DNA from 4 places in the Bradyrhizobium sp. BR 1432 genome. Region 3 is predicted to be linked to each of the others. Evidence: riboswitches for the same ligand, from Rfam matches in the RefSeq annotation. Region 3 holds a riboswitch; each other region holds the start of a gene.

Region 1 (5,804 bases), 1.5 Mb from region 3:
TGTTTCGTCTTTATGGAACGCCTGACGCGCGCGCCGCGCAGGAAAAACTCGCGCGTCGCCAAATCTGGTCGCGCGTCTTTGCGAGAGAGCCGGCATGGCTGCGCCTCGGACTTCCCGGCAGCGAATCCGAATGGATGCGCCTTGCCGAGGTGCTAACGCGCTAGCGCGAGCAATCCTTCGACATCGAGATGCTTTTCGATGTGATCGGCGAGGGCATCGAGCGCGTTCTCGACCCTGGCGTGATAGGGCTCGTCGCCTGCGGGAATATCGAGTTTTGCCAAGAACGCCTTGCGGAAATCATCCGACGTGAACAGGCCGTGCAAATAGCTGCCCTGCACGCGGCCATCGCGCGAGATCGCGCCTTCCGGCTCGCCGTTCAGTTTCGCAAACGGCCGCGCACGGTCGGGCCCATCGGTGCGGCCGATGTGGATCTCGTAGGCCTCGATCGGCTGATCCGTGGCGGCATGCACGGCCGCGACCCGCGTCAACGTCTTCTGCGGGCTCATCACCGTTGTCACGTCCAGCAGCCCGAGGCCCGGCGTGTCGCCCGCAGGGCCCTCGATGCCATCGGGATCAGCGACTTCATGTCCGAGCATCTGATAGCCACCGCAGAGGCCGAGCACATGGCCGCCCCGGCGGTGATGTGCGAGCAGATCGATGTCCCAGCCCTGCGCCCGCAAAAAGGCGAGATCGCCGCGGGTGGATTTTGAGCCGGGGATGATGACGAGCCTGACATCGCCAGGAATTGCTTCGCCCGGACGCACCATGACGAGATCGACGCCCGGTTCGAGCTTGAGCGGATCGAGATCGTCGAAATTGGCGATCCGCGATAACGCGAGACAGGCGATCTTGCATTGGCCCGGCTTTCGCGCATCGCGCAGGCCCAGCGCGTCCTCGGCCGGCAGCTCGCCGGCGCGCGCGAACCAGGGCAGCACGCCGAGGCCGCGCCACGCAGTCCTCGCTTCGATCAGCCTGTAGCCGTCGTCGAACAGCGTGGGATCGCCGCGGAACTTGTTGATGACAAAACCCTGGATCATCGCGGCATCATCGGGATCGATCACCGCCTTGATGCCGACGAGCTGGGCGATGACGCCGCCGCGGTCGATGTCGCCGACGAGCACGACGGGCACGTCTGCCTTGCGCGCAAAACCCATATTGGCGATGTCGGCCTTGCGCAGGTTCACTTCGGCCGGGCTGCCCGCGCCCTCGACCAGCACGAGATCGGCGCGTGCCTTCAGCCGCTCAAAGCTCTCCAGCACGGCGCCCATCAGCGAAGGTTTCATCGCCGCATAGTCACGTGCACGGGCGGTTGCGATGCGCTTGCCGTGGACGATGACCTGCGCGCCGACATCGGTCTCGGGCTTGAGCAGCACCGGGTTCATGTCGGTGTGCGGCTCGACGCCGGCGGCGAGCGCCTGCAGCGCCTGGGCGCGGCCGATCTCGCCGCCGTCAACGGTGACGGCCGCATTGTTCGACATGTTCTGCGGCTTGAACGGGAGCACGCGCAGGCCACGTCGCGTGAAGGCGCGCGCCAGGCCGGCAACGATGAGCGACTTGCCCACGTCCGAGCCGGCCCCTTGGATCATCAGCGCGCGCGCCATAGCGAGATGGTCTCAGAATTCGACGCCGGCTTGCGCTTTGATGCCGGAGCGGAAGGGATGTTTGACCAGCGTCATCTCGGTGACGAGGTCGGCGATCTCGATCAGTTCGTCCTTGGCGTTTCGCCCGGTGAGGACGACATGCGTCATCGGCGGCTTCTGCGTGGTGAGGAATTCGACGACCTCGGCGATATCGAGATAGTCGTAGCGCAGCGCAATGTTGATCTCGTCGAGCACGACCATGCGCAGGTTGGGATCTGATATCAGCTCCTTGGCCTTCTCCCAGCCGGCGCGCGCGGCGGCGATGTCGCGGGCGCGGTCCTGCGTTTCCCAGGTAAAACCTTCGCCCATTGCGTGGAACTGGCAGAGATCGCCGAAATGGCCGGTGAGCAGGCGCCGCTCGCCGGTATCCCAGGCGCCCTTGATGAACTGCACGACCGCGCAGGGGAAGCCATGGGCGACGCAGCGGACGATCATGCCGAAGGCGGAGGACGACTTGCCCTTGCCGGCGCCGGTGTGGACGATGATGAGGCCTTTTTCGCCGCTCTTGGTCGCCATGATCTTGTCGCGGGCGGCCTTCTTCTTCGCCATTTTCGCAGCGTGGCGGGCGTCGGTTTCCTCGCCCGTTTGGGTCTCCGGTTCAGGCGTCATCGTACCAGTCCTTCGGCTTGACAAGTGGCGGCCAGCGGCAAATGGTGGGCCCGCGTTGGTTCCTGTCCTATGACAGGCGAAGAGGGAATGCGATAGGGTCCGAATCGGCAAGATTTGGGTCCAAAATGCAGCCGCCCCCGCGACCGTGACCGGAGAGATGCCCGAAGCCACTGATCCCTAACGGGATCGGGAAGGCGGGGATCGAAGGGCAAGACCCTGCTCCGCAAGCCGGGAGACCTGCCAGCGCGGACGATTTTGGACCGGCGGACGGGGTGTTCCGCGACGGGGAAACGGGCCCCTGGAAAGTGGTTCGTGCGCCTCTTCGCCTCCCGCTGTTTATTCTGGAAGAGGCGATGACGGTCACACTTCACGTCTGCATTACCTGCCGTGCCGGCGAGACGCTTGGCGAGGGCGAGACGACGCCCGGCAAGCGGTTGCACGGTGCGATCCTGGACGCCGGCGTGCCCGACGGCGTGAGCGTAGTTCCCGTCGAATGCCTGTCGGCCTGCAGCCAGGGCTGCTCGGTCGCGCTCAGCGCGCCCGGCCGCTGGTCCTATGTCTATGGCCGCCTGTCGGATGCCAATGCGCGCGACGTGATCGCGGGCGCTGCGGCCTATGCGGCCGCGCCTGATGGCCTCGTGCCCTGGCGCAGCCGTCCCGAAATCTTCCGCAAGCAATCGCTTGCCCGCATTCCCCCCATTGCCGTCGTGCCGGAGGCCGCCGAATGAATTCGCTCGCAAAAGTCCCTGTTACGGTGGTCACGGGTTTTCTCGGCTCCGGCAAGACGACATTGATCCAGCATCTGCTCGCCAATGCCGGCGGCAAGAAGCTCGCCGTGCTCGTCAACGAGTTCGGCAGCGAGGGCGTCGATGGCGAGATCCTGAAGTCGTGCGCCGATGCCAACTGCCCGGAGGAAAACATCGTCGAGCTCGCCAATGGCTGCATCTGCTGCACTGTCGCCGACGATTTCATTCCGACCATGGAGCAGCTCTTGGCGCGCCCAGTGCGGCCCGATCACATCCTGATCGAGACCTCGGGCCTGGCGCTGCCAAAGCCGCTGTTGAAGGCATTCGATTGGCCGGAGATCCGTTCGCGCATCACGGTCGACGGTGTGATCGCGCTGGCCGATGCCGAAGCCGTCGCTGCCGGCCGCTTCGCGCCGGATCCGGCTGCGGTCGAAGCGCAGCGCGCGGCGGACGACAATCTCGATCACGAGACGCCGCTGTCGGAAGTGTTCGAGGACCAGATCGCCTGTGCCGACATCGTGCTGTTGACCAAGGCCGATCTTGCGGGCGCCGCGGGTATCGAAGCCGCCAAGGCGGCGATCACGGCCGAGATGCCGCGCCGCGTGCCGATGCTCCCCGTCACCGACGGCGCGATCGATGCGCGCGTCATCCTCGGCCTCGGCGCTGCCGCGGAGAACGATCTTGCTGCGCGTCCGTCGCATCACGATGGCGAGGACGAGCACGAGCATGACGATTTTGCCTCCGTCGTGATCGATCTTCCGGAAGTGTCTAATGTCGAAGCGCTGGTCGCCTCCGTCCAGCGCCTGGCGCGCGAGCAGAACGTGCTGCGTGCGAAAGGCTATATCGCGGTCGCGGGCAAGCCGATGCGCCTGTTGCTGCAAGCGGTCGGCGAGCGCGTGCGCCACCAGTTCGACAAGCCCTGGGCTGCCGGCGTACGGCAATCAAAGCTCGTCGTGATCGGCGAGCACGGTGATATCGACGAGGCCGCGATCAGGTCAGGACTTGGTCTTTCAGGATCTGGCATCTGATGCACGTCGTCTTCCGCGAGAGCCGCGGTCTCGAGGAGACCGCGACGCCAAGGGACATCGGCCAGGACCCGGCCGATCTCGTGGTGCTCTCGTATTCGGATTCCGATCTTGCCGCGTTCGCGGCCGGTTGGCGGCGCGGCCGCGACAGCCTGCCGTCGCTGCGGCTCGCCAATCTTGCGGAGCTGCGTCATCCGCTTTCGGTCGACACCTATATCGAGCGCACGCTCTCCTATGCGCGCGGCATCCTGGTGCGGTTGATTGGCGGTGAGTCCTACTGGCCGTATGGTCTCGCGGCGCTCCGGCAACTTGCCAAGGACCGTAACATCGTGCTGGCCGTGCTGCCGGCCGATGGCCGCGACGATACGCGGCTGGACGCGTATTCGACCTTGCCGGTCTCGACGCTGCGCCGGCTCAAGGTGCTCTGCGACACCGGCGGCCCGGTCGCCGCGCAAGCTGCGATCGCGCAGCTCGCGCTGGCCTCGGGCCTCTATGCCGGGCCAGTCGCCGGCGAGATGACCGTGCCTGAGATGGGGTTCTACGATCCCGCGCGTGGCGTCATTGCTGCGCCGGTGGGCGGCGAGGGGAAGTCCCGCGCGCTGGTGACGTTCTATCGCTCCTATCTCACCGCTGCGGACGCCGGCCCGGTCGATGCCTTGATCGCCGCGCTGCGCGAAAAGGGCTTTGATGCCTATGGTGTCTTCGTCACCTCGCTGAAGGCCGCGGGCGTTGCCGATTGGCTGCGCGCGCATCTCGCGCAGGATCCTCCGGTCGCGATCGTCAATGCGACGGCGTTCTCGGCAATGAGCGATGACGGCACGACGCCGTTCGATGCTGCATCATGCCCGGTGTTCCAGGTTGCGCTCTCGACGGCGCGGCGTGAGGACTGGGCGGAATCGCTGCGCGGCCTGTCGCCCGGCGATCTCGCGATGCATGTGGTGCTGCCCGAGGTCGACGGCCGCCTGTTCGCGGGCGTGGTGAGCTTCAAATCCGCTGGGATGCGCGATCCCGATCTGCAATTCTCGCATCTCGCCCATCACGCGGATGAGGAGCGGGTGCAGGTCGTCGCCGCACGCGTTGCCGCCTGGCGGCGGCTCGCGGAGACGCCGGCTGGCGAGAAGCAGCTGGCGATCGTGCTCTCGAACTATCCGGGACGCCCGCACCAGGTCGCGCATGCGGTCGGTCTCGATGCGCTGTCCTCAGTCGAGGCATTGCTGTCTGATCTTGCGGAGGTCGGCTTCGATGTTGCGCCGGTCGATGCGCTCGGCGAGACGCTGCTGAGGCAGCAACTGACCTGGAGTGTTGCCGATTACCGCGCGGCGCTCTCGCGCCTGCCGCAAGCACTGCGGGATGATCTCGCGCAAGCCTGGGGCGCGCCGGAGGATGATCCGAGCTGTCGCGACGGCGCGTTTCATTTTGCCGCGATCGCTTGCGGCGCGTCGATCATCGCGGTCCAGCCCGAGCGCGGCGATGCAACGACGCGCGATGCCGACTATCACGATCTTGCCCGCACGCCGCGCCATGCCTATGTCGCATTCTATCTCTGGCTTCGGGAGCAGGGCTGTGACGCCGTCGTGCACATGGGCGCACATGGCACGCTGGAATGGCTGCCCGGCAAATCCGTGGCGCTGTCGCAGGCATGCTGGCCCGAGGCTCTGATCGGCGATCTCCCCGTCATCTATCCCTTCATCGTCAATGATCCCGGCGAGGCCGCGCAGGCCAAGCGGCGCATCGCTGCCGTCACGATCGGCCACCTGCCGCCACCGCTGGCGGCATCCGCGGTG
Region 2 (5,804 bases), 6.2 Mb from region 3:
CTCTATTTCAGCAACTTCGGGAACGCGCGGCGAGTGGATGTCATAGACGCCCGGGCCGATGTCGTTTGGGTATTTGAAGGCAGTGAATGCATCGAGCAGCTCCATCTTAGAACGGGACGTTTCGATCGAGATGACATCCGCGTCCATTGCGGCAATTGCATCGATGATGGCGTTGAACTCCGAGTAGCACATGTGGGTATGGATCTGCGTCGCATCGGCAACACCGGAGGAACAGAGGCGGAAGCTCTCCACTGCCCAGTCGAGATAAGACTTCCAATCGGAGCGGCGGAGGGCAAACCTTCGCGGAGCGCGGCCTCATCGATTTGGATCATGGTTGCGCCGGCCTTTTCCAGTTCGGCGACCTCGTCTCGGATCGCGAGCGCGATCTGACGGCAGGTCTGGCTGCGCGGAATATCGTCACGGACAAACGACCAATTCAGGATCGTCACCGGCCCCGTAAGCATGGCCTTCATCGGCTTTCTGGTTAGGGACTGCGCGTAGCGCCACCATTCGACGGTCATCGGCTTCGGCCGCGAGACATCGCCGAACAGAATCGGCGGACGAACGTAACGTGAGCCGTAAGACTGCACCCAGCCATGCTTAGTGAACACGAAGCCGGAGAGCTGCTCAGCGAAATACTGGACCATGTCGTTGCGCTCGAACTCGCCGTGGACAAGAACGTCCAGCCCAATCTCTTCCTGCCAGAGGACCGCGCGAGCCGTTTCCTCCTTCAGGAATTGTTCATATTCCGCCTTTGTCAATTCTCCTTGGGCACGCGCGGCGCGGGCGTTACGTACCTCGGGGGTCTGTGGGAACGACCCGATTGTGGTCGTGGGAAAAAGCGGCAGGCCGAAACGCTTGCGCTGAACCTCGGCACGGCTCGCAAAAGCGTTCTTGCGGCGGCACATAGCCTCGTCAATCGCCGCCGTCCGCTGGGCGACGGCCCTGTCATGGATCTTCGGCGATGTCCGTCGAGCCTTCGCTCCAAGGGCTGACTCGGAAAGCGCAGCAATGGCGTTTCCGTCGCTCGCAAGCGCTCTCGCCAGGATCGTGAGCTCGTCGATCTTCTGGACCGAGAAGGCAAGCCACCTCTTCACCTCCGAATCGAGATCGGTCTCGAGCTGAACGTCGATTGGGACATGCAAGAGCGAGCAGGAGGGTGCGAGCTGCACGCGATCCTTGCCGAACTTTGCAATGACGGGCTTGAGCCGCTCAACCAGTGCCGATAGGTTCGAGCGCCACACGTTGCGGCCGTCGATGACGCCAAGCGAAATCACGAGGTCGGCATGAGCACCAACTTCAATTTGGCTCAATTGTTGGGGAGCGCGAACCAGATCGACGTGCAGTCCGGCCACGGGCAGTCCCAGAGTGGTCGCCAGATTGTCGCCGATCGCTCCGAAATAAGTTGCAAGCATGATCTTGATGCCAGGCACCTCCTCAGCGAGACGCCCATAAGCACGCTGGAGCGCATTCCGCGTAGTCTCATCGAGATCAAGCACCAGATAGGGCTCGTCAAGCTGGACCCACTCGGCTCCCCGTTTCGCAAGCTCCTTGAGAACCTCGACATAGACGGGCACGAGGCTCTCGAGCAGCGAAATCGGATCAAACGTCGGATCGGCACTCTTGCCCAGCTTTAGGAAGGTGACCGGTCCTACCAAGACAGGACGCGTTTGATAGCCGAGGGCTTTGGCCTCCTCATATTCCTCGATCGGTTTACGGGAGGAGAGCCTGAAGGTCTGTCCTTTATGGAATTCGGGCACCATGTAGTGGTAGTTGGTGTCGAACCACTTAGTCATCTCCTGCGCAGTGGCGCCGTGACCTTGCGCGTGACCGCAGCTCGCGTCGTGTTCCCTGTCTTGTGAGCCTCTTGCCATGGCGAAATAGGTCTTCAGTGAGACCGGACCGCCATCCCAGCCATACGCCTCAGGAATGGCGCCCACCATGACGCTCGTATCGAGAACCTGGTCATAGAGTGAAAAATCATTTGACGGGATAACGGTGACGCCCAGCGACTTCTGACGCGCCCAATTGGCAACGCGTAGAGCAGCCGCTGCTTCAAGAAGCTGCGAGTTGCTGATGTTGCCAGCCCAGTAGCTTTCGAGCGCCAGCTTGAGTTCACGGCGCGGTCCGATACGCGGCGTGCCGAGGGTTGCGACAGGAAGTGAGAGAAGAGACATAGCTTTAACCCCATTGTGTGGGGGCAAAGGCCATGGCGGAAACGCAGGCAGGAGGCCACGAAAGCGGGACCCGCTACTAGGCGTACCACCGGACACCCCGCCCGTGGACGAATAAGTTGTCGGGGCAGGTCTCCTGGCTCGCGGGTCATCGCCTGCATCCGGCCTTCCCGAAGCTTCTGCTTCAGTGACACGTTTGGATGCGGGCTCGCCGCTTACAGTTGCGGGGGCAGCGCCGGCATTGCTTCAATCCTGAACGGATCGAGAGCGCACCGGCTTCCCTCTTAGCTCCGGATCAAACAAGACCTGGAGAACCTCGACGCCTCCGATTATCTGCAACAGAACCAATACGTCAACCCTGAGATCGTCTTTGCTGCGGCATCCCGGCAAGCCTGACGGTCTTACCCATGAGGCATCGAGGTCACCGAACCATGTTGGTGTGAAGCTCTAAGCGCGTTTGATTCGGCAGTGGCGTAACATCGATCGCTTAAGCTTCCACACCGGTCAACTACCAGTGCTGGCAATTGTCAATCTGACAGATCTCGTCAACTCTTAGATCAAAGACCGTAGCGGAGCCGCACCAACAAGTCCGAGGCCGCCTTAGGAGCGCAAGCAGGAACCCGACGCTGTCACCGGGACTCCGACGGATCCCGCGATGCGGTCGGCACTTGAGGTTCGTCAGCTCTAGTCGAGTTTAACGGAAACCGCCAAATTCGAGAGTTGGAGCTATGACTGCTACGATCTTGTCGGATAGTGACGCTCCTCGCGGCGACATCGTCAAATGCGCAGCCCGCATCGGCGCGGAAATCCGGAACGTCAAGCTATCGGGCGACTTGCCGGAGCAGACGATCCGCTCGATCAATGAATTGCTATTGGAGCACAAGGTCATCTTCTTTCGCGACCAGGGGCATCTCGACGATGCGGAGCAAGAGCGCTTTGCCCTTCGTTTCGGGAAGCTGGCACCTCATCCGACGCTCGGTGCAATCAAAGGCACGGCGTCGATCATCGAGCTTGATTCGGCGCGCGCCGGGAGCCGGGCCGACTTGTGGCACACGGATGGAACCTTCGTCGATGCCTACCCCAAGATTGCGGTCCTACGAAGCCTCGTGATGCCGCCATTCGGTGGCGATACGGTCTGGTCAAACACCGTTACGGCGTATCTCGACCTCGCACCGCCGCTGCAGCGGCTTGCAGACAAGCTCTGGGCCGTTCACAGCAACGCCTTCGACTATGCAATATTGGCCCGCGTCAGCGAGCTCGACAAAAAGCATTTGGACGAAATCTTCACTAGAACAATCTATCAGACTGAGCATCCTGTCGTGCGCGTGCATCCCGAGACCGGCGAACGCGCGCTAGTGCTCGGCGCTCTGGTGCAAAATTTCGTTGGTCTTCCGAAATACGACGGCCAGAAGCTGTTTGATCTGTTTCAATCTCATATCGCGGCGCTCGAGAACACCGTGCGGTGGCGCTGGAAGGAGGGCGATGTCGCGATCTGGGACAATCGCGCCACGCAACATTATGCGGTGAACGACTATGGCGACCAGCATCGCCTCGTTCGTCGCGCAACCGTCGTCGGCGAAGTCCCCGTCAGCATCGACGGAAAGAGCAGCGTGACAGTACGCATACGACGAAGACCGCCTGATTGACGCATGCGCGCGGGGGCCGGGTAGCGCTATGATAGCGCTGCGTGAAGGTTAGGCAGCTTGCTGATCGGTGGGTTCGTCGGCTTGGCGCGGGAGCTTCCATTCCCAGGGCAGCAGTTCGTGCAGACGCGAAGCGGGAAGATCGGCGATCCGGGCGAGGACGTCGGCGAGCCAGGCTTTGGGATCGACATCGTTAAGACGACAGGTGGTGATCATCGTCAGCATGATGGCGGCGCGTTCGGCGCCGCGCAGGCTGCCGGCGAAGGTCCAATTGCGCCTTCCCAAGGCGATGCCGCGCAACGCTCTTTCGGCGGCGTTGTTGCTGAGGCAGATCCTGCCATCGTCGAGGAAGCGGGCAAAGTCGGCCCAGCGCCTGAGCATGTAATTCATGGGCTTCAGGACCTCGGAGGAGCGCGAGAGGGTTTCTCGCTCGCGCAGCAGCCAGGCGTACATGTCGTCGAGCAGCGGCTTGCTTCTCTCCTGGCGCACGGCACGCCGCTCGTCGGCGCTGCGGCCGTTGATGGCGCGCTCGATCTCGAACAACGCATCGAGGCGTCTGACCGCCTCCAGCGCGATCGGGGAGACCGGTTTACCCTTACTGCCTTCCCTGGCGTTCTTCTCGATATCGGCCAACTCGAAGAAGCCCCGCCGCGCATGCGCGAAGCAGAATGCCGGCGTGATCGGCATCGCTTTCCTTTGCGGGTCGAACAACGGCTCGAAGCCGCTATAGCAATCGGCTTGCAGGATGCCGGCGAAGGCGGCCAGATGCTTCTGGGGATGCTCGCCCCGTCGATCGCTCGAGGCGTAATAGACCGCAGCCGGCGGCGCCGGCCCACCATAGGGCCGGTCATCCCGCACATAGGTCCAGATCCGGCCGGTCGTGCACTTGCCCTTCGCCAGGACGCGGATGGTGGTGTCGTCGCCATGAAGGCGCTCGGCTGCGAGTACATGACGCTCGATCAGCTGGAAGAGCGGCATGACGGCGAAGGTTCCGTGGCCGACCTGGTCAGCGAGCGTCGACAATGGCAGGTCGATCCTCTCGCACTTGAAGCGCGCGCTCTGGCGGTTGAGCGGGATATGCATGCCGAACTTGTCGAACAGGATCGTCGCCAGCAATTGCGGACCGATGAAGCCGCGCGGCGTGGTATGGAACGGTGCCGGCGGCTGGCTGATCTTCTCGCAATCGCGGCAAGTGAACTTTTCGCGCACGGTCTCGATGACCTTGAACCGGCGCGGGATCTCCTCCAGCGTCTCGGTCACATCCTCGCCCAGCTTCGCAAGGCGCGCCCCACCGCAACAGGCGCAGGTCTTTGGCGCCTCAATGACGACGCGCTCGCGTTCGATGTCGTCCGGCCAGGGCTTGCGTACCGGCCGCTTGCGCGTGAAGGCGCGCACGCTCTGGGTTTTCGCCGCGGCGGCGCGCGCGGCAAGCTCATCCTCGCTCGCCGTGGTGGCGAGTTCTTCGAGTTCCAATTCCAATTGTTCGATCAGCCGCGCCGTGCGCTCGGAGCGCTGCCCGTACAGTTCGCGCTTGAGTTTCTCGATCCGCAACTCGAGATGCGCGATCAGCGCCGCGTTATCCGACAGCTCCGCCCGTGCACTGGCAGCCACCGCCTCGGCTCGCAGCCGCGCCTCACGCTCGGCCTGCAGCGCCGCCAGGGCACTGACAAGGTCCGATGGAAGGTCGTCCGGCTTCGATATCATGAAGCCATTGAATCAGGATCAAGCAGAAGATTCAAACCCAAAACGGCTATCCGACCCGCGTCGGACGCTGGGTTTCTTGGGGGTTGCGCCAATCGATTCCGGACAACAGGTAGCTCATCTGCGCCAGCGAGATCGTCACTGCTTCGCCCGCAACCGAAGGCCAGATGAACCGCCCTCTCTCGAGTCTTTTGGTGAACAGGCATGCTCCCTGGCCATCGTGCCAGATCACCTTCAGAAGATCGCTTCGGCGACCGCGGAAGACAAACAGATGACCGCTGAGCGG
Region 3 (5,804 bases):
GATGCCAGACAGATGGCGGAGGCCCGCGGCACGCTGGAGCACATCGACGTGCTGCGCGACCAGTTCAATCAGAAGATCGATGCGATCCGCGCCGACATGCTGACGCAGGTTTTCTTCAGCACGTCGCAGGTGATCAGCCACCAGCACCAGGCGATCATCGTATCGGGCATCGTGACCTTGCTCGCAGCGATAGTTGGATTTGCCTTTGCGCTCCTGGTGAGTAGCGGCATCACGCGCCCGGTGCGGCTGCTGCTCGCCGGCACCCGCGAGGTCGAGGCGGGCCGGTTCGACAAGCCCATTACCGTCTCCACCCAGGATGAGATCGGCGAGCTTGCCGCGGCCTTCAACCGCATGATCGAGCAGCTCCGGCACAACGAGCGCATCCGTGAGACCTTCGGCCGCTACATCGACCCGAAGGTGGTGCAGGGCCTGATTGACCGGCCGGAGGTCGCCATCGACGGCCAGCGCCGGGTCATGACCATCATGTTCTGCGACATGAGTGGCTTCACCTCGATGAGCGAGGGCGTGACCCCGCGCGGCCTCGTCAAGGTGATGAACCACTATTTCACGGTGATGTCCGGCCCCATCCGCAGCAATCGCGGCATCATCGACAAATATATCGGCGATGCAATCATGTGCTATTGGGGCCCGCCCTTCATCGAGGAGGACGAGCAGGCGATGCTCGCCGGCCTTGCCGCCATCGAGATGGCCGATCAGGTGCCCGCGCTCCAGAAGCAGCTGCCGGATCTGCTCGGCATCCGCGCCATGCCGGCGCCGTGCGATCTGCGCATCGGCATCGCCACCGGCGAGGTCCTGACCGGCAGCATCGGCTCCGAGCTGATGATGAGCTTTACCGTGATGGGCGACGCCGTGAACCTCGCCTCGCGGCTGGAGGCCGCCAACAAGGCCTACGGCACCCGCATCCTGGTCTCGCAGGCAACGGCGGATGCGATCGGCTCACAGCTCCAACTGCGTGAGATTGATCGCGTCGCGGTCGCGGGGCAGCGCGCACCGCAAGCTGTTTTCGAGGTGATGGGCAGGGCCGGCGCACTCACCGATGCGCAAGCGCGCCTGCGCACGCTCTATGCCGAAGGTCTCGACGCCTATCGCGCCGGGCACTTCGACGACGCCCGCGCCGCCTTCAACGCCGCGCTCGAAGCGGTCCCCGGCGACGGTCCCTCACGCACGCTGCTCGGCCGCATCGCGCAGTTCGAGGTCAACCCACCAGACGAGGGTTGGGACGGCGCCTGGCGGCTGGAGCAAGAATAGCGGTGCCTGCCGTCCGGCGTCGCCGAACGGAAAGAACGATTCTACTCCATAACGATGTTCGCCGTGACCTATTTCCCGGGCTTAGGCTTGACGTCCCTGAGGCGTCAGATGGGGACACGCCGATGACACACCTTGAGGACAGGCTCGAACGGTTCGAGACGCTCTCCGCCGAGTGCGAGCTGATCGCGAAGCTCGCCACCGACAGCACCAAGCGCGAGTTCTATCTGAAGCTTGCCGAGCAGTACCGCCAGCTGGCAGTGGATATGCGGCAGGCGATCGCGACCAGCGCTGCTGCTTGAGGCCGACTGCAATCCGTTCTTAACATTTGGCGCGCATTCTGAGGCGCATGCGGGCGTCGCTGATTGGCGATGGCTCGCGGTGGGAAGGCCGGGGCTCGTTGCGATGCAGCGCGCCTCGCGAGTGTCACTTGCCATGTTTGACGGGCAATCCCATGCGCCTCGTTGCAGTGATCATATTCGCGCTCATGACGGCGGCCTGCGATCAGGAGCAGGACATCACCGGCTCGACGTCGACCTGCCCGATGCGAAACTACAGCTACAATCCTCGCGACATGAATCAGTGCGTCAGCGCCTGCAAGTCATGCGATCACGGCACCACGGTCACCTGCACGACCTCCTGCACCCTCAAGGGGGCTCGCTGAGTTCTTGATGCGTGCGAAGGTCGGGAGCGACGCACCCAAAGTCGCTGACGACGCGCCAAAAGACAGGAGGCCGTCGGCGGTGCCCAGGCACCGGAACGATTCACTTGGATCAATCATTGAAGGAAGCGGGCAGGACGTGGAGTCCGATTGAATGGGTATGCTCGATCCCGGCCGGTTCCTGGTGTCGTGCTCGCATTGCGACGCTTGGCCGATGGCTGCCAACGTCAAACGTTCAAGCTGGTCGGCATTCCCGCGTGAGGTCCGTTTCGTGTGTCGGCGCTGCCGCCGCGAGGAGACCGCGATCGTCTCTGCCTCCGGCGAACTGACGCCGATCAAGCGCATCGATGTTCCGCCACGCGACGTCGCCGTCGCTTGGGCGCAGGCCCAGCGCCCGCGAGGGCGGACGTAGCTGCTGGGCCTCTGCTTGCGGGACGCACCGGTAGCGGCGAGTTGTCGCTGCCAGATGCAACCAGCCGATTGACTCCCGGGCTGCACGACTCGTAAAAGATCCACGACGGTTCTCCTCACGGAGATCAAAAGGGAACGTGGTGCGAGATTTTCCCAACGCCGGGATCTTCTCAATGCCATGGCTGCCCCCGCAACTGTAAGCGGCGAATCTCTCGTCCTATGCCACTGGGAATCTCGGTCCTGGGAAGGCGACGGAGAGGTCACGACCCGCGAGCCAGGAGACCTGCCGTCAGCCGTGGTCACACGCGAAGATGTCGGTCGGGGAGTACAGACATTAGCTTCACCGGAGCGATTGATCGCTACGTCGTGAAACCTCGTTCGCTGTGACGTGCCACTGACGTCCTGCCGAGGTTTTTTCGCATGTCTTCCGTTTCCGCCGCCGTCCGGTGCCGTCGCGCGTCCTGGCTGGCGTCCAGCTTCATCATTCCCGTTCTTGTCCTCAATATGATGGGCGTCCGCGCGCAGACTGTCGCCGAGCAGTTGCCGCCGGTCGAAATGACCAAGGCCGACGATCAGAACCGCACGCGTGCCAGGGCGAGCAGCGATGGCGACATGGGGAGACGCCGTGCGACGCCGAACGGCGCGCCGACAGGAACCGGCTCGTCCGGCTTTGGCGGTGAGGCGGCCAGCAACAATGGAGGCATCGTCGGCGCCGCCACGACCGTCATCACGGCCGCCGACATCGCCCATGCGCCGTCGCAGACGCTTGCCGAGATCATCTCGACGCAGGTACCGGGCGCCCAGATCACGACGTTCTATGGCGGTCCGATCTGCGCCAAGACCAGTGTCGACCTGCGCGGCTTCGGCGCGTTCGCAACCGCCAACACGCTGGTGCTGGTCAACGGACGGCGGCTGAACGACATCGACATGGCGCAGGTGGACCTTGCCACCATCCCGCTCAATTCCATCGAGCGTATCGAGATCACGCACGGCAATTCCGGTGCGGTGCTCTATGGGGACAATGCGGTCGGCGGCGTCATCAACATCGTCACCAAGAGCGGCGTCGGCGGGCCGCCAATGGCCGCGCGCATCGAGGCCGGCTTCGGCTCGTTCAACACCAGGCTCGGCAACGTCTCGACGTCGCTCAATTCCGGTCCGTGGTCGACCTCGTTTTACGGCAACACCGTCAAGTCCGATGGCTATCGCGACAACAATCGTTATTCCCAGGAGAACGGCATCGGCAATCTGAACTACACGACGCCGGGCCTGACCGCTTTCCTGACCGTGACGGGAGACAATCAGGAGCTGCGACTGCCGGGGGGCCGCACCGTCGATCCCTCGATCGGCCTCGACGAGCTCGCGACCAACCGGAAGGGGACCAGCACGCCCTTCAACTATGCCAACCAGCAAGGTTTTGGCGCGACAGCGGGTTTCACAAAAACCCTGGTGAACGGCGTCGATCTCATCGTCGACGGAGGCCTGCGCGACAAGAGGCAGCAGAGTGCATTCTTCTCCAGTCCGACGCCGGCGCCCGCTTTCTTCACCTCGACCTATGTCGACGCCGATCTGACGACGTGGTCGATCACGCCGCGGCTCAGCGTGAAGAGCCTTCTGCTCGGAATGCCGTCGCAGCTCTTGACCGGCATCGACTATTACGATGCGAGCTTTCAGCAGAACCGTGGCGCCGGCCAGGGTCTCGCCGCCTGGCACAATTACGACCTCAGGCAGCAGACGGTTGCGGGCTATCTTCAGCACACATTGGGTGTGACGCCCACGACCGACGTTTCCTATGGCGCGCGGGTGCAGACCATCAGTCTGTTGGCACGCGACAATTTTGATCCGGCAGCTCCGTTCAACGCCGACATCGGCGCGCTCCCGCTCGGGAGCGACGAGACCCAATATGCGCTGCACCTCGGTGCCGAGCATCGCCTCAACGACATGGTCTCGCTGTTCGGCCGCGCCGCGCGGGCGTTTCGCACGCCTGACGTCGACGAGCGGGTGTCGTCGGGACCCTCATTCGACCCCTTCTTCAATCCGCTGCCGCAAACGTTCCAGCTCAAGACCCAGACCTCGCAGGATGTCGAGGCTGGGCTGCGTATCAAGGGAGGCGGTCTTCAGATGCAGAGCAGTCTCTATCTGATGGACCTCGCTAACGAGATCCATTTCAATCCAATCCTGTTCTACAACACCAATCTCGATCCGACCCGCCGTTACGGCTCGGAGACCAGTGTCTCCTATCGCGTTAACGACGCTCTGCTCTTGCGCTCCGGCATGGCTTATACGAGGGCTGTCTTCCGAGAGGGTATCTGGGCCGGCAATGACGTGCCGCTGGTCTCGCGCTACACCGCGAGTGCGGGCCTCACCTGGAACATCTGGCAGAACTATGTCGTGCTCGACGCCACCGCGCGGTTCTGGAGCGAGCGTCGCATGGACAACGACCAGGCCGGCACTCAGAAGCCGATTCCTGCCAATGGCACGATCGACCTCAAGCTCAGTGGTCAATATGAGCGGTACTTCTGGTCGCTCAGCGTCAACAATTTGCTGAAAGCGCTCTACTACGACTATGCAGTCGCAAGCACCTTTACCGACGGTCGCTTCAGCGCCTATCCGCTGCCCGGCCGCAGCTATCTGCTCAAAGCCGGCGCCACGTTCTGACGTCGATAGGGCTGTCACACGTCCCCAAATGGACTAGAATTCGAAGAGAAGGAGATCACTTATGGCTCTCAGCATCCAGCCGTCTCGCGCCGACCGTCTGTGGCTTCATCCGGTGACGCCGCGCCTTGCGCCGATGTTCTGCTTTGCGCTGCTCGCGGTGTCATGCGCGCTCGCAAGCTTCGCGCTCGCCTGTGCGACACCGTTCGCGGCCTTTGCCGTTGTCGCGGCCGCGATGCTGCCGCTGCGCCCGGCGCTGCTCGTCGTCACCGGCGCCTGGCTCGTCAACCAGACCATCGGCTTCGGCGCGCTGCACTATCCCATCGACGGCAGCACCGTCGCCTGGGGTTTTGCGATCGGCGCGGCCGCGCTGCTGGCGACCGCCGTTTCGTCCGCGGTGCTACGCATGCTGCCGCAGGGCCGCACGCCGCTGGCGCTGGCCGTCACGCTCGTCGCCGCCTATGCGGCCTATGAGCTCGCGCTGCTCGCCGCGACGCCGTTCCTGGGCGGAGAGGGCGCCTTCACTGCCGCCATCGTGACGCGCCTCGGGCTGACCAGCGCCGCCTGGCTCGCCGGTCTCGTCGCCGCCTGCGAGATCGTCCGCCTGCTCGATCCGTTCGGGCGCCAGGGAGCGATGTCGGCCTGAGCGCCGCTGCGTTCGACGTCGTGGCGCCATTCGGGCCACGGGATCTTGCTGTGTCGCCGGACTGTCAACCCGCCCGCACAAAAAGATTCCGCTTTACCGAAATTCGGAATTGGCGTATGTGTCGCTCATCCCGGCTCACCCTTGAGGGGCGATCATGTGTCGTGATGA
Region 4 (5,804 bases), 1.5 Mb from region 3:
ACCTGTCGATCCATCTGCTCGACAAGGTCGTTGCCGAGCTGTCGCCCCATTACGGCGCGGACTGTCCGGTCGCCATCGTCTGGCGCGCGAGCTGGCCGGACCAGCGCATCGTGCGCGCGACGCTCGGCACGCTCGATGCGGCTGTGGGCAGCGAGATGGAGCGGACCGCGCTGATCCTGGTCGGCAGGACGCTTGGCGCCGCGGATTTTGACGAGAGCCGCCTCTATGCCGCCGATTACGACCGCCGCTATCGGCCGGTCGGCGCCGAGCCGCGCTTTCCGGAGGCGTCGTGATGGCGGCAAGCCTCGTCATCTCCGCACCTGCCTCCGGCGTCGGCAAGACCACGCTGACGCTGGCGCTCGCGCGCGCCTGGCGCAATCGCGGATTGAACGTGCAGTGCTTCAAGAGCGGGCCCGACTACATCGATCCCGCCTTCCACGCCGCCGCCACGGGACGCGCCTCCGTCAATATCGATAGCTGGGCGATGGACAGCGCAGCAATCGCGCATCTCGTCAGCCGCGGCGCGAATGCCGATGTCGTGCTCGCCGAGGGTTCGATGGGCCTGTTCGATGGTGTTGCCGCACGCGGCGCCTCCGGCACCGGTGCGACCGCCGACATCGCGGAGATGCTGGGCTGGCCGGTGCTGCTGGTGATCGATCCCTCTGGCCAAGCGCAGACCGCGGCGGCGATCGCCGCGGGTCTTCGTGACTATCGCGCCGGGGTGCATCTTGCCGGCGTCGTGCTCAATCGTGTCGCCAGCCCGCGCCACGAAGATCTCGTGCGGCGCGCGCTGAACGATGCCGGCATCGCCGTGTTCGGCGCGCTGCCGCGCCATGCCGAGATCAGCCTGCCGAAGCGCCATCTCGGCCTGGTGCAGGCCGAGGAGCAGGCCGAGATCGGCAAGCTGATCGACGAGGCCGCGCGCTTCGTTGCCGAGCATGTTGATCTCGAGGGGGTGCTGCGAGCGGCAGCCAGCTGGTCGCCGCAACCCGCGGCGAGCGGCCTGAACGTGACGCCGCCTGGCCAACGCATCGCGCTGGCCCGCGATGCGGCGTTCTCTTTCGTCTATCCGCATATGCTGGAAGCTTGGCGCGCGGCCGGCGCCGAGATCTCGACATTCTCGCCGTTGGCCGATGAAGCGCCTGACGCAAGCGCCGATGTCTGCTGGCTGCCCGGCGGCTATCCCGAGCTTCATGCCGGCAAGATTGCGGCTAGTGCACGCTTTCGCAGCGGCTTGCGCACCTTTGCCGAAACGCGCCCGGTGCACGGCGAATGCGGAGGCTATATGGTGTTGGGAATCGCTTTGACCGACGCCGACGGCGTGCGCCATGAGATGGCGGGGTTGCTCGGCCTGGAGACCAGCTTTGCCAAGCGCCGCATGCATCTCGGCTATCGTCTCGCCGAACTGGCCGCACCGATGCCGGGGCATCAGGTCGGCGCACGCCTGCGCGGCCACGAGTTCCATTATTCGACGATCATCGCCCAGCCCGACACGCCGCTGGCCGTGGTTCACGATGCAACCGGCACGGTCATTGCCGAGACCGGCTCGCGGCGCGGCCAAGCTACCGGCACGTTCTTCCATCTGATCGCGGAGGACCGGTGAGCGGTTTTGTTTCTTTCGTCTCCGCCGGCCCCGGCGATCCAGAACTCCTCACGGTGAAGGGGACTGCGCGGCTGCGCGAGGCCGACGTCGTGCTCTATGATGATCTTGCCTCCGGCGCGATCCTCGATCTCGCTCGTCCCGGCGCCAATCTCGTCGCGGTGGGGAAACGGGCAGGGCGGCCCTCGACCAAGCAGCACCATGTCAATCGCCTGCTCGTCGATTATGCCGCAACCGGCGCGCGGGTGGTGCGGCTGAAGTCGGGCGACGCCGGCATTTTCGGCCGGCTCGAGGAGGAGCTGGAGACGCTGCGCGAGGCCGGCATCGGCTACGAGATCATTCCCGGCGTCACCTCCGCCTGCGTTGCTGCCGCGCAAGCCGGCATCCCCCTGACCCGGCGCCACACCTCGCGGCGGGTGCAGTTCGTGACCGGTGCCGACGTCACAGGCGAACTGCCGCCAAACCTGAATTGGGCAGCGCTCGCAGATCCCGAGGCAACCACCGTGGTCTATATGGGTCGGCGCACCTTTCCGGCGCTTGCCGCAAAATTGATCGACCATGGCCTCGCCGCAGATACGCCGGCGCTGTTTGCGGAATCACTCGGCCGTTCCGACGAGCGGCTGGTCCGCACCACGATTGCCGAGCTCGCCGAGCAGCTTGCGCGGGGCGGCGCCGCCTCGACGGCCGCCGTCATCCTGTTCGGGGCCCTGGCGGGAGACGATCCGTCATGATGGCCGCCGTCGCCCTTCGCCACTTGACGCCCGGCTCGCGAAAGGGGCACACAGGAGAGGCATGGTGCTCGACGCGGCGCAAAGCGCCGGAGCATAATCGGGAATGGGGATGGGCGGACCCAATTGCGGCGCTCAAAACCCCAGCCGCCCCCGCGACTGTAAGCGGTGAGGGGCTCCGATCAGCCACTGGGCCGCAAGGCTCGGGAAGGCCGGAGAACCCCAGTGAACCGCGAGCCAGGAGACCGGCCCTGCACGTTTTGAGGCCAAGGCCGTCGGGTGTGACGGCAGGAAGGATCTGAACCATGCATATCGAACCAGGGATCGTGACGGGCGCCAAGCTCGTGCTGAGTTACGCAACCGGCATCGCCGCAGGCGGCGTTGCCTTGAAACTCGCGGTCGAGACCGTACGCGAGCAGGGCATTGGCTCGTTCGCGACGCGCACGCTCGCCACCACCGGCCTCGTCTTCACCTTCTTCCAGGTGCTGCCGCACTTCCCGGTCGGCGTCTCCGAGGTGCACTTTATCCTGGGCTCGACCTTGTTTCTGCTGTTCGGTGCTGCGCCCGCCGCCTTCGGCCTTGCGTTCGGTCTGCTGCTCCAGGGCGTCTTCTTCGTGCCAACCGACCTGCCGCAATACGGCATGAACGTCACCACGCTTCTGGTGCCGCTGTTCGCGATCCAGGCGCTGGCGACGCGGATCATTCCGCGCAACACGGCTTACGTCGATCTGCAATACCGCCAGGCGCTGGCGCTCTCGACCGCCTATCAGTCCGGCATCGTCGCCTGGGTGGCGTTCTGGGCGCTGTATGGCTCCGGCTTCGGCGCGACCAATCTCGCCAACATCGCGACGTTTGCGGCATCCTATGCGCTGGTCATCGTGATCGAGCCGCTCGCCGATCTCGCCGTGCTGGCGCTGGCGAAGTCGCTGCGTGGCGTCACAGCGCCCGGCCTCGTCACGCCGCGCCTGCATAACGCCGCTTAAGAGACGAGCGAAGGGCGGCCGGCGCGGCCGCCCTTCGCACTCGCGATGCTCACGCTCTCCCTGATAGGCATCGGTTGCGGCGATCCCGGGCAGCTCACGCGCGCCGCGATCCAAGCCATCAACGCCGCCGATCTCGTCCTGATCCCGCGCAAGGGGACGGCGAAATCCGATCTTGCGGATCTGCGGCGGACGATCTGCGCGAACGTGCTCACCAGCGCGAGCACCCGCATCGCCGAGTTCGACTTGCCAATGCGTGACGCGGCTGAGGCGGACTACCGCAAGGGCGTGGACGATTGGCACGATGCCGTGGCCGCGATCTGGTCGCAAACGATCGCAAATCATCTCGCCGGCGAGGGCAAGGTTGCGCTGCTGATCTGGGGCGATCCTTCGCTCTATGACTCCTCGCTGCGAATTGCGCGGCGATTGAATCCGTTGCCTGATATCGAGGTCGTGCCCGGCATCACCTCGATTCAGGCGCTGTGCGCAGCGCATGCGCTGCCGCTCAACGACATCGGCGAGCCGTTCCTGGTCACGACGGGGCGGCGCTTGCGCGAAGGCGGCTGGCCGCAAGGCGTCGATACCGTAGCGGTGATGCTCGACGGCGGCACGGCGTTCCAATCGCTCGATCCCGCCGGGCTTCAGATCTGGTGGGGCGCCTATCTCGGCATGCCCGATCAGATCGTCATGTCCGGCGCGCTGGCCGAAGTGGGCTCGCGTATTGTCGCAATGCGGCAAGAGGCGCGCGAGCGGCATGGCTGGATCATGGACAGCTACATTCTCAAGCGCACGCGTTAAGCGAGGCAGCATGCTCCCCGAATGGGTCTACCAAGAGTGCCCCGAGATCTCCGCGCATCATCGCGAGGCAGCCATCGCGCGGCAGACGCAACTGACAAAGCCGACCGGCGCGCTCGGCCGGCTCGAGCAACTGGCGATAGAGCTTGCGGGCCTGCAAGCGACGGAATCTCCTCGTGCCGCGCGCGTGCCGATCATCGTCTTCGCCGGTGATCACGGCATCGTCGCGCAGGGCGTGTCGGCCTATCCGCAAGCCGTGACGATCGCGATGATGGCGAATTTTGCCTCCGGCGGCGCCGCGATCTCGGTGCTGGCGCGTGAGCTTGGCTCCAGCCTGGAGGTGGTCGACACCGGCACGTTGGCGCAGGAGGAGATGGCGGGAATCGTCACCGACAAGCCGCGCTCTGGCACGCGCGACTTCAGCGTGGAAGCTGCGCTTGAACCTGCGGAACTGGCATTCGCGTTTGAGGCCGGTCAGCGCGCGGTTGCGCGCGCAGCAGCCAATCAGCCCGATCTGCTGATTTTCGGCGAGATGGGCATCGGCAATACCACGACCTCGGCGGCGATTGCGGCGAGCCTGCTCGGCATCAGTGCCGAGGAGATCGCCGGCAGCGGCACCGGCGTCGACGCGGCCGGCCGCGCCCACAAGGCGCGGGTGATCGATGCCGCGATTGCGCGCCATGGCATTGCGGGGGCTTCGCCCGAAAACATCCTGTGTGCCGTCGGCGGTCTCGAGATCGCGGCGATCTCAGGCGCGATCATCGCGGCTGCGCAACGCCGCATCCCTGTATTGATCGACGGCTTCATCGTGTCGGTGGCGGCGCTGGCGGCGGTGCGGATCAACCCGTCGTGCCGGCCGTTCCTGCTGCCGTCGCATCAATCGGCAGAGCAGGGGCATCGGCTGGTGCTGCGTGCGCTGAACGTGCAGCCGCTGATCAGCCTCGATCTCCGGCTTGGGGAGGGATCGGGCGCCGCGATCGCGCTGCCGCTGGTGCGGTCGGCCTGCGCGCTCCACAACGGCATGGCGACGTTTGCGCAGGCCAATGTACCGGATCGCCCTAGCTGATCCGGCTCAGGCCAACCGCTGATTGACGGAAACGACGCGCCACCCGGTGGCGAGCCGGTCGATCCGGGTCAGCGACAGCGGATCGATCACGAAGCGCAAGGCGGCTTGCGGTGTCAGATCCAGCGCGATGCAGAGCGCAGCGCGGATCGTGCCGGAATGCACGACGAGCGCTGCGGAGCCCGCGCCGATCCGCGAGAGCCCCAGCCGGACGCGCGCGACCTGATCCTCAAAGCTCTCGCCGCCCGGCGGACGTCCGCGCGCCGGATCGCTCCAGAATTGCGCATAGGCCTCGTCGCCAGCCGCGCCGATGTCGTCATGCCGACGGCCGGTCCATGCGCCAAAATCCTGTTCACTGAATTCAGGCATCAACTTGGGCGCGAGTCCCAGCGCCTGCGCGGTCTCGACCGTGCGCCGCGACGGGCTGGCATAGCTCGCAGCGTCTGGCGGCAAGCACTGCCGCAGTACCTGCAATTGCGCGCGATCGCCGAGATCAGCCGGCGCGTCAGCCGCATGGATCGTCCCCGCGACGCCGTCGACTGGCGCATGCCGTATCAGCCAGAGGAAGGTCTCGCCTTCCATGCTCATCTCCGAGGAAGTTGGTTGCTGTGGCAATAACGCCGCAGCTTGCACATTGA

The links. Region 3 has a riboswitch for cobalamin ahead of ACSKB8_RS30775 (TonB-dependent receptor). Riboswitches for the same ligand answer to the same signal wherever they lie in the genome.
Region 1: it holds a riboswitch for cobalamin, as region 3 does, so the genes downstream of both, ACSKB8_RS38100 (DUF1636 family protein) here and ACSKB8_RS30775 (TonB-dependent receptor) in region 3, are expected to answer to the same signal.
Region 2: it holds a riboswitch for cobalamin, as region 3 does, so the genes downstream of both, metE (5-methyltetrahydropteroyltriglutamate--homocysteine S-methyltransferase) here and ACSKB8_RS30775 (TonB-dependent receptor) in region 3, are expected to answer to the same signal.
Region 4: it holds a riboswitch for cobalamin, as region 3 does, so the genes downstream of both, ACSKB8_RS38035 (energy-coupling factor ABC transporter permease) here and ACSKB8_RS30775 (TonB-dependent receptor) in region 3, are expected to answer to the same signal.

What each region holds. Positions count from the first base shown of each region.
Region 1 is NZ_JBPUGF010000003.1:7,845,475-7,851,278, reverse strand. It holds gene cobD (threonine-phosphate decarboxylase CobD) at 1-164, shown strand, start outside; gene ACSKB8_RS38110 (cobyric acid synthase) at 153-1,601, opposite strand; gene cobO (cob(I)yrinic acid a,c-diamide adenosyltransferase) at 1,614-2,249, opposite strand; cobalamin riboswitch at 2,289-2,508, shown strand; gene ACSKB8_RS38100 (DUF1636 family protein) at 2,603-2,977, shown strand; gene cobW (cobalamin biosynthesis protein CobW) at 2,974-4,023, shown strand; gene cobN (cobaltochelatase subunit CobN) at 4,023-5,804, shown strand, end outside.
Region 2 is NZ_JBPUGF010000003.1:178,415-184,218, reverse strand. It holds partial or broken gene metE (5-methyltetrahydropteroyltriglutamate--homocysteine S-methyltransferase) at 1-2,177, opposite strand, end outside; cobalamin riboswitch at 2,284-2,508, opposite strand; gene ACSKB8_RS01090 (TauD/TfdA dioxygenase family protein) at 2,903-3,820, shown strand; gene tnpC (IS66 family transposase) at 3,869-5,521, opposite strand; gene tnpB (IS66 family insertion sequence element accessory protein TnpB) at 5,568-5,804, opposite strand, start outside.
Region 3 is NZ_JBPUGF010000003.1:6,341,782-6,347,585, forward strand. It holds gene ACSKB8_RS30755 (adenylate/guanylate cyclase domain-containing protein) at 1-1,269, shown strand, start outside; gene ACSKB8_RS30760 (hypothetical protein) at 1,392-1,568, shown strand; gene ACSKB8_RS30765 (hypothetical protein) at 1,721-1,930, shown strand; gene ACSKB8_RS30770 (hypothetical protein) at 2,082-2,339, shown strand; cobalamin riboswitch at 2,429-2,643, shown strand; gene ACSKB8_RS30775 (TonB-dependent receptor) at 2,759-4,993, shown strand; gene ACSKB8_RS30780 (hypothetical protein) at 5,055-5,636, shown strand.
Region 4 is NZ_JBPUGF010000003.1:7,832,197-7,838,000, reverse strand. It holds gene cobM (precorrin-4 C(11)-methyltransferase) at 1-293, shown strand, start outside; gene ACSKB8_RS38045 (cobyrinate a,c-diamide synthase) at 293-1,603, shown strand; gene cobA (uroporphyrinogen-III C-methyltransferase) at 1,600-2,331, shown strand; cobalamin riboswitch at 2,377-2,596, shown strand; gene ACSKB8_RS38035 (energy-coupling factor ABC transporter permease) at 2,634-3,311, shown strand; gene cobF (precorrin-6A synthase (deacetylating)) at 3,357-4,106, shown strand; gene cobT (nicotinate-nucleotide--dimethylbenzimidazole phosphoribosyltransferase) at 4,117-5,169, shown strand; gene ACSKB8_RS38020 (histidine phosphatase family protein) at 5,176-5,748, opposite strand.